2 regions of the Tepidibacillus sp. LV47 genome follow, and region 2 is predicted to be linked to the other one. Evidence: riboswitches for the same ligand, from Rfam matches in the RefSeq annotation. Region 2 holds a riboswitch; the other holds the start of a gene.
What was found. Region 2 has a riboswitch for cyclic di-GMP ahead of ACMW72_RS08305 (RHS repeat-associated core domain-containing protein). Riboswitches for the same ligand answer to the same signal wherever they lie in the genome.

Region 1 (5,383 bases), on a different contig from region 2:
TTTTATAAATGAGCTGAAAAATAAATAACGAGCTAAATATAAGAGCAATTAGGTCTTTAAAATAATGAAAAGTTAAAATAGATTGTATCGTATGATCATTCTTAGATTGAAGTATAACGTTTGATAGCAAAAGGTAAATGCAAACTATTGCAAAATATATAAAAGTAATTTTAAATGAACCTTTTTTCTCCTTTCTATCGCTTGCTGGAAGTCCATTGCTAAAACTGATCGATTTATTTCGATTATTCAGTTTAATCATAAGCCCCACCTTTAATGCGCTATTATCGAAAGATTCTGGGTTATTTCGGTAGATTTGCCAAAAGATATCGTAATTTTTACTCCCCTAGATGATTCCTATGATGTTTATTAATCAAATACAGAATTCTTGCTTTTAATAGGCAGTTTTACAACAAATTTAGTTCCAATTCCTTCTTTACTTTCTACAAATATTTCCCCTTGATGTTTGTTTACAACGATATCATAGGAAATACTTAATCCTAAACCTGTTCCTGTTCCAACAGGCTTTGTAGTAAAAAACGGTTCAAAGATTCTATTAATAAGCTCTTCTTTTATTCCAATCCCATTATCTTCTATTTCAAAGCAAACATATTCCTCTTTCTGATAAGTTTTAATGGTAATGATCCCTTCATTACCATCCTCTTTTATTTCTATCGCATATGCTGCATTCAGAATTAAATTTAAAATCACTTGATTGATTTCGGCACCATTGGCAATAATATTAGGAATATCTGCCAGGTCTTCATAGATCATCGTATTATTGTTAATTCTACTCTTTGCCATAATTAATGCTGTTTTAATTCCTTCATTAAGATTATAATCACTGAATTCATCTAACTGATCAATACTTGAAAAAGATCTTAATGCATTTACTATATTTTTAATCCGTTCTAATCCTTCATTTGTATCATTTAAAAGTTCAAAAAGATCATCCATAACAAAGGCAATTTTGTGTTTTTTTTCATACTCCAGGATATCAGTCATTTTTCTTTCTATGTTCTCAGTTTGAAGTTCTGAGAAATTTAGCAAAACATCTTTATACTTTAGCAAAAGTTCCTTAATTTTTAATGCATATTTATTTAATGTATGATTATTACTTATGATGTAGCCTAAGGGGTTATTGATTTCATGAGCGATTCCTGCTGCTAATTGACCGATTCCAGCCATTTTTTCTTTTTGAATTAATTGGGATTGTGCCTCATTTAACTTCTTAAGGGTTTTCTGAAGCATTATATTTTGTTCTTCTATTTTTTTATAAAGTAACTTTTTCTCAGTAACATCCTCTCTTACTGATATAAAATATTTAATTGATCCGTCTTGATCCTTTAATGAGGAAACAGACGTCGATTCCCAATATAACTCTCCATTCTTTTTCTTATTGTAAAATTCACCAAACCATTCCTTACCAGAGAGTATCGTTTTCCAAAAAGCATCGTAAAATTCTTTTGGATGAATTCCTGATTTAAGGATACTTACATTTTTCCCTATCACTTCTTTATAGGTATAGCCACTTAATTGCGTAAATTTTGGATTAACGTATTGAATGTACCCATTTACATCTGTAATAATGACAGACGAAGGGCTATGCTCAATAGCACTAAGCAACTTATTAATCTCTTCATCAGCTTTTTTTCTTTTTGTGATTTCATCAGATATCGTTAATCTATTTTGTTCTAATAATTCTTCCATGTTTTTGTAGATCATGCTGTTTTCTATAGCGACTGCTGCTTGACCTGCCAAAGAATAAATCATCATCTCATCTTTGTCACTAAACGAAATTACCTTGTCAGCTTCCATTTTATTAATAAGTTGTATCACGCCTAATACACGATTTTGATGGTCTTTCATAGGTACCGTAAGGATTGACTTTGTTCTATAACCAGTAACTTGATCAAAAGCAGAATTAAACTGGTATTCAACATCACTAGGCAAATCATAAGCATCATCAATACGTAACGGTTGTCCGGTGATGACAGCATATCCGGAAATTCCGTGTTTTGTAATCGGAAACGTTTTTGATTCTAAATTTATCTTCAGACTATTATTTTTCGCTAATACAAACTTTAATAGTTTGTTTTTGGCATTTCTTTCATAAACAGACCATTCTAAGTTTTCTTGATCCACAACGATATAGATCGTTCCGGCATCAGCAGAAGTCATTTCTATTGATGAATCCATGATTAGATTTAGTAGCTTGTTAATATCCTTCTCAGCAGACAATTCTTTCCCAATACTATAGAACCGTTGTACTTCCCTTTCTAAGGAATCTAATTTTTGTTGACGCGTTAGATCATTTTTAAGCTTATAAAGAAATTTTCTCACTGCAAACTCATTCTTACATTCAAGGATATCGTAAAGGAAAGATCCCATTGAAATCAGATCTATACTATCTTTATATAAACCAATCGTTACGTATTGAGGCTTTTGTAGAACGTGGAATAGCTGCTCATTCATTTGATTTAAGAATGTATGATCCATAAAGATTATCGTATAATCCGACCCTTGGTTTAAACGCAATTCCGTTTCCAATTGGATTAAATCTGTAATAAGAACTACTGGTTTAAATTCTTCTTTGATTACTTCCAATAAAACCTCGTACTTTTTTATTGATTCTACACAGATGATTGTTCTCAAATTCGTCAACAAAATTGCACCTCATTCCTAAGTAGGGGCTCTTAGTGAAAAGTATATCTTAAAAACGAATGATAGTTAATAAACACAAAAAACCGATTATAGATATCAATACATCCATGGAAAGTTTTGCTATAAAATAGTTTAGGCTCATCCATTTACGCCAGCTAGTATTATAATAAATAATTAACCCTATGATCATAGCCAATAACCCGATTAAAGAATATTTAGAAAATGAAAAGCTTAGATAAAAAATAAAGAAAGAAAGAACCCTTGTTAATTCGCCAACACTCTTTTCATTTCCATTAAAAAATTTTTTCTGATTTGCAGGAAAAATAGCTTTAAGTATAAACTGAATCAAAATTGCGGAAAAAGATGAAACAAAGACCAGAATAATAAGAAACTTGATGATTTGTACATCAATAAGCAAAGGTGGAGAAATTTTAACAATTATGGTGGATAACCAATATAGAATCATGATGTGCACGACTTGATCGAAAATAAAATAGAGTAGTGACCCTAAAGAACTCTTAATGGATATTTTTGATTTAAATGAGTCGATAAAAAAATGGAGAATCCCGTTTAATAACACAATTCCTATCATGTAAAAATTCCAAGGAAATAGAAGAAACAAGATGCAAATCGTAATAATTGATACATGAAGTAGATTCCATTTCCAATCTTTTAGTTTATTTTCTGCAATTTTACCGGTTTGAAATGTAAAATCACCTAGCAGGTGGCCTAATAGTAAGTAATAGAACACATCATTTACCCCTCTGTCTTATTTTAATATGCGAATACATACTTTAAAAGATAGATGAAAACCCTCTTTAAATTTAAGAGGGTTTTCATGGATGATTATCAGTAAAAAGCATAACGTGAAAAATGCTCAGCTAGAATTTGTTGTTTCTTAACATGAACCTCAATATTTTCCCCTGTTGCCTGATCGTAAAGAAGTCCATCGTATTTATCGATGCGAATATGAACCTTTTTAAAGAAATTTGGTGTGTCTGGGGCAAATTCAACATATCCTACCCCATTCTCAGCATAAACCTTTACTTCAAAGGTAGCTGGCAGCTTCGCTGGATCGATAAAATCTTTTTTAAACTCAACATTGATAAAGCCAACTTGGTATCTGCCACCATCTTCTGTTACCGTAATCGTATCCGTATAAATCACTGGTTTATTCTCAGCTGCGACAACTGGTATGCTGGAAAGCAAGAGTACAAGTGTCATGATGACAAACATGATCCTTTTCATGCTTCTCACCTCCTTTCGACCCTTATCGCTAAAAGAAAAGGCACCTATGTGAACAAGCCATAGGCGCCAAGATGATTTGCTTATTAGGCAAATCAATGAATAACTCGAGTCATGCTATTTAAAACGAACAAACGTTAAGCACAACCCTAGTTAACTTATGTTTCGGCAACCTGGCAATCATAGAATAAACATTCCTTAGACCCATGGCTTTGCGTCCTTACCTTTCGATAAGTTTGCTATTATCGACATAATATTAAGTTTTTTACAAAAAACGACAAAATCGTTTCAATTCTTATCAATACCGTATATAATTAGATTTGGAATGATTTACTAATTTTCTTTAAGACAAATAAACCATAAACTTCACTTTTTGTCAATCTATAAACCTTTTGTCAATCTATAAACCTACTTTTTATAAAATCTTTTAAAGGAGGGATTCTTATTCTTTGTTTTAACTGCGGCTATCACTTGCCATCAAATCATCCAAAGGAATGCCCTTTATGTGGGATGAGATTTCCAATAAAATGTTCTTCCTGTGATTCGCCTAACCCAATGATGGCCAAGTTCTGCTTTAACTGCGGACATGAAATATCCCAATCAGAAATCGAAAGCTCTGTGCAAAATTATGAGATTCTTAGTGAAAACAGAAGAAATGTAGCTGTCGTGTTTGCCGATGTATCTGGTTTTACAGCATTGTCGGAAAAAATGGATCCAGAAGAAGTTCGGGAAATCATCAATGAAACTTTTGCTTATATCACCAAACCTGTATATGAATTGGAAGGAACCATCGACAAATACATCGGTGACTGTGTCATGATTCTTTTCGGTGCAAAATATCCTCATAGTGATGATCCTTATAGAGCCGTCAAGTGTGGCATGAAAATGATGGACTTAATCCAAGATTTCTCAAAAAAACGATTATCCAGTAAAGGTGTAACATTAAATCTTTCCATCGGAATCAATTACGGCCAAGTTGTGACTGGAAGCGTGGGAAACTATTTTGATAAAGACTTTACCGTTATGGGAGATGTGGTCAATACGGCTCAAAGACTGCAAACTCAAGCAGCAGCTGGGACGATCCTTGTATCAGAATCCGTCTATCAAGAAACAAAAGATCTAATTGATTATTCTCCTGAAAAAGAGATCATTGCCAAAAACAAAGAAAAACCAGTAAAATGCTTCACCCCTCTTCATTTAAAAAGCGAAGCATCGATTGATTCGCTGTTTTTAATCGAACGGGATGATGAAACGAATTTTCTCCATTCAATCTATAAGCGGCTGAATAAAACAGAATATGTCACCATTATCGGTGAGGCTGGAACCGGAAAAACCAGTCTTGTAAGAAAATTTACGTCAGAACTAGACAATGAACTTAAAAAACATTGGGTTGATATCAATATTGGTTACAAAAACAGAATATATTCTGTTATTTCGAACATGATCTACCAAATGCTGAATCTCCATCCTACTGAAA
Region 2 (5,383 bases):
CGTTTTCTTGGATCGGGACACCGCTACAAGATCTATTGGATGGTTTTATTAATGGGCCATTCTCCCATACAGTAAAACAATTACTCATCTCTATTCATGCGGAAGAGTGGTTAATTCGTTTCATCGTAGATGGAATTATTGCAGGTGTTGGTGGAGTATTAGTTTTCGTCCCACAAATCTTTGTCCTATTTTTCATTATTTCTTTCTTAGAAGACTCGGGTTATATGGCGAGAGCTGCTTTTGTGATGGATAAAGCGATGGCGAAAATCGGCTTAAATGGGAAAGCTTTCATTCCGATGATCATTGGTTTTGGTTGTAATGTTCCAGGAATTATGGCCGCAAGGACAATGGAACAAGAAAAGGAACGATTAATTACGATCTTATTAAGTCCATTTATGTCTTGCTCTGCTCGATTAGCCGTTTATGCATTATTTACTTCGATCTTCTTTAGACAGTATCAAAGCATCGTTGTTTTCTCTTTATATGTGTTGGGAATTATTTTAGCGATCTTATTAGGACTCATTTTTAAACGATTTTTATTGAAACAAGAAGAAAGTTTATTTGTGCTTGAATTACCACCTTACCGTGTTCCAATGGTGAGAAGTTTATTATTAAATACTTGGGATAAAGGGAAAAACTTCATTAAAAAAGCTGGAACTGTGATTTTTAGCATGGCTGTCGTTTTATGGTTATTAGCAAACTTTTCCTTCCAAGGAATGGTTGAAAATATGAGTGATAGTTTTTTAGCGTTGTTTGGTAAGGTTTTAGCACCGATTTTTGCTCCTTTAGGATTTGGAACATGGCAATCTGCTGTTGCATTAATTAGCGGTTTTATGGCGAAAGAAATTGTTGTATCCACCATGTCAATCGTTTATGGAACAGGGGGAACCATCAGCGATTTATCTGGAGTGATTCAGAGTATTTTTACACCAGTTACTGCTTATGCCTTTATGGTATTCGTTCTTTTATATACACCATGTATGGCAACGTTAGTGGTGATGAAAAAAGAAACGGGTTCATGGAAATGGCCATTATTTTCAATCGGATATAGTTTCACGATCGCTTGGATGTTGGCTTTCATTGTCAATCAAATAGGACATTTACTAATATAAATGGGGGCGATGACATGATGATCTCATATTTGTTGGCGGCTGTGATTGTGATTTATAGTGGTTTTGTCTTGATAAAAGTGATGCGAAAACGATTAAAAGGGGAATGTTGCTTTCATCAAACGAATGAAATGAAGAAGGGAGAAGAGGAGAGATCATGATTCTTTCCTATCTCATTTTAGGTTTAATGGTCAGTTACAGTGGATGGACATTGTATCGATCCTTTCGTAACCTAAAAGCAGGGAAAAGTTGCGACAACTGTACAGGATGTTCTTTAAAAGGGGCATGCCCTGTACAACAGTTAAAGGCAAATCAAGCAGCGTTAATATTGGATCAAAACTCATGATCATAGTGTCTGAATATAAATGGTGGGCTATTTTTTAGAGAATAGCCCATATTTTTTTTTCTTATCCTATGAGTTCTTCAGTTTCTCTATATGGTACCGATTCTTCCTCTTGATTCCATTCAGGATGATATTTTTCTTCTGTCTTTGTGATTACCACAGCACAAGCCGCATCACCAGTTGCATTCACTGCTGTACGAAGCATATCAAGGAGTCGATCAACACCTAGGATTAAGCCAATTCCTTCAACAGGTAAACCAACCGATTTTAACACCATCGTTAACATAACCAAGCCTACACCTGGAACGGAAGCTGTTCCAATACTTGCAAGTGTCGCCGTTAAAACAACAGTGATGATTTGACTAAAGGTTAAATCAACACCGTAAACTTGGGCGATAAAGACAGTAGCCACACCTTGCATAATTGCAGTACCATCCATGTTAATGGTGGCACCCAGTGGTTGAACGAAACTGCTAATGGGTTCAGGTACCTTTAAATTTTCTTGTGCTGTTTTCATTGATACCGGCAGTGTTGCACCACTACTTGATGTACTAAAAGCAACGGCCATTGCTGGAAAGAATCCTTTGAAAAAGTCGATCGGATTTCTTTTTGCAATGAATAAGATCATGGAACCATAGGTTGCAATCGTATGGATGAATAAAGCAAGAATCACAACCGACATGTATAATCCCATTGCACGGATCGCAGTAAACCCTTGTTTACCAATTGCCGAGGCAATTAAACCAAACGTACCATATGGGGCAAACTTCATCATGAGAGTAACTAAATACATCATAATTTCATTTCCTTGTTCAACAAAAGCGTGGAAAGTTTGCGCTTTTTTTCCTAGGGCTGCGATTCCGATACCAATGAAAACTGAGAAGAAAATTAAAGGTAACATATCTCCATTTGCCATGGACTGAATGGGGTTTTTTGGAATAATACTGAGCAAGGTATCCATAATAGGAGGAACTTCTTTTGGTTTAAAATTAGCTTGTTCAACAGAAAATTGCCAGCCTGCTCCAGGTTGAATGGTAAGTGCTAAAGCTAAACCGATAATGATTGCAATTGCTGTGGTAGAAATAAAGTAGATTAATGTTTTACTTCCAATTCTCCCTAATTTCTTAAGATCACCAATTCCAGCTGTTCCAAGGGCAATAGAGAAAAAGACGATGGGTACCACTAACATATTAATGAGGTTAAGAAAGATTTTGCCTAGTGGGGTAAGAAGATATTGATCAACTGATGGGAATACATGTGGTGCAAAAAGATTTAATCCTAAACCAAACAATGTCCCTAATCCTAATGCCAACAAAATTTTTCCTGTTAATTTCATAGCATACCTCCTTGAAGATAAAATAAAGCCATAGAAGGGCAAAGTCTTCTATGGCTTAAAATACGCCAAAATAAGACTCGTAATAAACGAGATCCTACCCCTCGAGACGCTTACGAAGTTAGCTGTCGGGTTCGGACGTGAGAGTCGCCCTACCTTAATGATAAATATTAAGGATTCACCCCAAGTGGCAATGCCACAATCTTGGTTCCTCCGCTCATATATAAAAATGATTCAGCGTGCGGACTATTCAATTTAACTTTATCTTAACAATAGTTTACATAAAAGTCAATCATGCGCTTCTCCTGAAGTATAGATTCGTTCCATGATCTTTGTTTGTTAAACTATTAAACAACTATTTAAAACATCGTCTTTAACAAAATAAAGTTATTAAATTTTATCTAAAATGTAAAATTTTTTTAAATGATCCGATATAGAAATTGATACAGGTTAAATCACTTGAAATTGAACAGCGATAAAGGCAAACCCGGCGAAAGCCGGGGACGCAAAGCCACAGGTCTAAGGCAAGTGAATGCTAGGATGGCTGGGTTACCGAACGGTTCGTGCGTTAAAACTCTTTTCATCGACGGTGTTCCTTGTGTTTAGACTGATGGGAAATCGTAGATGGAAAGGAGTTGTTTTTGTTTTGAAGAAACGAGTTCTCTACAAATCTATTATTTATTTCATGGTTATTCTGCTCATCACAAATTCTGTTTTGCCTGGAATGACCAAAAAAGCTGAAGCGGCTACGCCTGAAGCATTTTTAAATCCTTTTCTAGAAGAATGGCTTCCGCAGCCTGGACAGCCGCCTAGGTATTCCCAAGGATTTGCTTCGTTATTTAATAACCAATATACAGATGGCAACTCAGCTATCCCAAGTTTATTAAACGACCATCACTTTGCCCAATCACCGGAACCACCTGTATTGGAGGAACCTGTAGAGATTCCAAAAGGGAATGCATTTGTTCAAAGAGATGACTTTATACTCCCTTCTTATGGGTTTCCAGTGACAATCCAGCGATTATATCATTCGAGCCAAAAGAATCGCTTGTCACCTTTCGGTTATGGCTGGACATTTCCTTATAATCACTACATACAAATGTTTGATGAGTTTCATATCACGGAATTTAAATCAGATGGAACAAAGGTGAATTATACTTATCACAAAGAAGACGAAAGTTTATTAGTGGATGAGTATGATGGCGATCCGGCGATTTATTATCCGCTTGATAAAGGCTATTACACTGCGGAAGGATTCGCCAAGTCATCCCTAAAACGAATTTCGAAAGAGGAATATCGCGTAACACAACCCCATGGAACCACTTATGTTTTTAAAGGGTATTATGCACCTTGGCGAACCAACGCAGACCCTGTAGCCGGAAAATTAATCGCCGTTGAGGACCGCAATGGAAATCGCGTGAACTTGAGCTACGATTCCCAAGGTCGATTGGTTGAAATAAAAAGTCCCGATGGACGTACCGTTACATTCGAATATGCCGGTCAGCTCATCACATCTATGACCGATCCACTTGGCCGTGTAACAACGTATACCTATGAAAACAATGAACTGCGAAAAGTCACGCATCCTGATGGAACGACGGAATCGTATTCATATGACAACGAGCATCGCCTTCTGTCAGTGACAGATTCTCAAACTGGCACTAAGCAGTTTTCTTATACAGGAGATCGCGTCTCCAAAGTGACACATGAGGGTGATTTACTATACAGATATGAGTACGGAGATCATCAAGTAACGGTTTACGACGGATTAGGACATTCAACGGCTTATTTTTACAACGAAGACTACAATATAACGAAAAAAGTAGATGCTCTTGGAAACATATACACATATTCATTTGACGAACAAAAGCGCTTGACCAATGTTTCGGGACCGCTTGAAACGATATCCATTCAATATAACGAGTTTCATCATATTACAGTGGAAAAGTCATCGTTAGGAGAAGAATCGAATATTACCTATGACTCCAATCTTCAATTGCCTATGATCATTAAAGACGGAGAAGGACGGGTATGGAAGCGGACATACGATGCGAAAGGAAATTTAATATCTGTTGAATATCCGTTAGGGCAAAAAGAAGAATTCAGATATGATTCGCGAGGACTTGTGACGGAGTCTAAAGACTTGAACAACAAAATCACACGCTATTCGTATGATGCATATGGACAGCTCAAAACGGTCACTAACCCATTAGGCCAAACGATTTCATACACCTATGACCAAGTCGGCCGCTTAAAAAGTGTGACGATGCCAAACGGCTCCGTTACGACCTATACGTATGATAACGGTGACCGTCTTGTTTCGATAACAGACGCCAAAAACCAATCGATTCGTTATGAATATGATGCAAACGGCAGGCTGGTAAAGGCCAAGCTGCCTAATGGAGCGGTTTATGAGTATCGATATAATTCGAAAGGGCAAGTCATTAGCAAGAAGGAGCCTAATGGCGCAACGACCTCCTACACTTACAATGTCAAAGGTCAACTAACAGACATTCAAGGGCCGTTGGGAGCAACCGTTTCCTATACGTATGATCCGTTAGGAAGGTTGAAAAGTCAATCGGGCTCATTCATGAACGA

Region 1: another riboswitch for cyclic di-GMP. It lies ahead of ACMW72_RS02280 (hypothetical protein); the one in region 2 lies ahead of ACMW72_RS08305 (RHS repeat-associated core domain-containing protein).

What each region holds. Positions count from the first base shown of each region.
Region 1 is NZ_JBLWIF010000001.1:462,179-467,561, forward strand. It holds gene ACMW72_RS02265 (sensor histidine kinase) at 1-259, opposite strand, end outside; gene ACMW72_RS02270 (ATP-binding protein) at 367-2,661, opposite strand; gene ACMW72_RS02275 (DUF3307 domain-containing protein) at 2,711-3,412, opposite strand; gene ACMW72_RS02280 (hypothetical protein) at 3,511-3,909, opposite strand; cyclic di-GMP riboswitch class I at 4,071-4,157, opposite strand; gene ACMW72_RS02285 (tetratricopeptide repeat protein) at 4,525-5,383, shown strand, end outside.
Region 2 is NZ_JBLWIF010000006.1:54,913-60,295, forward strand. It holds gene feoB (ferrous iron transport protein B) at 1-1,112, shown strand, start outside; gene ACMW72_RS08290 (hypothetical protein) at 1,127-1,270, shown strand; gene ACMW72_RS08295 (FeoB-associated Cys-rich membrane protein) at 1,267-1,455, shown strand; gene ACMW72_RS08300 (dicarboxylate/amino acid:cation symporter) at 1,517-2,788, opposite strand; cyclic di-AMP (ydaO/yuaA leader) riboswitch at 2,881-3,035, opposite strand; cyclic di-GMP riboswitch class I at 3,256-3,342, shown strand; gene ACMW72_RS08305 (RHS repeat-associated core domain-containing protein) at 3,432-5,383, shown strand, end outside.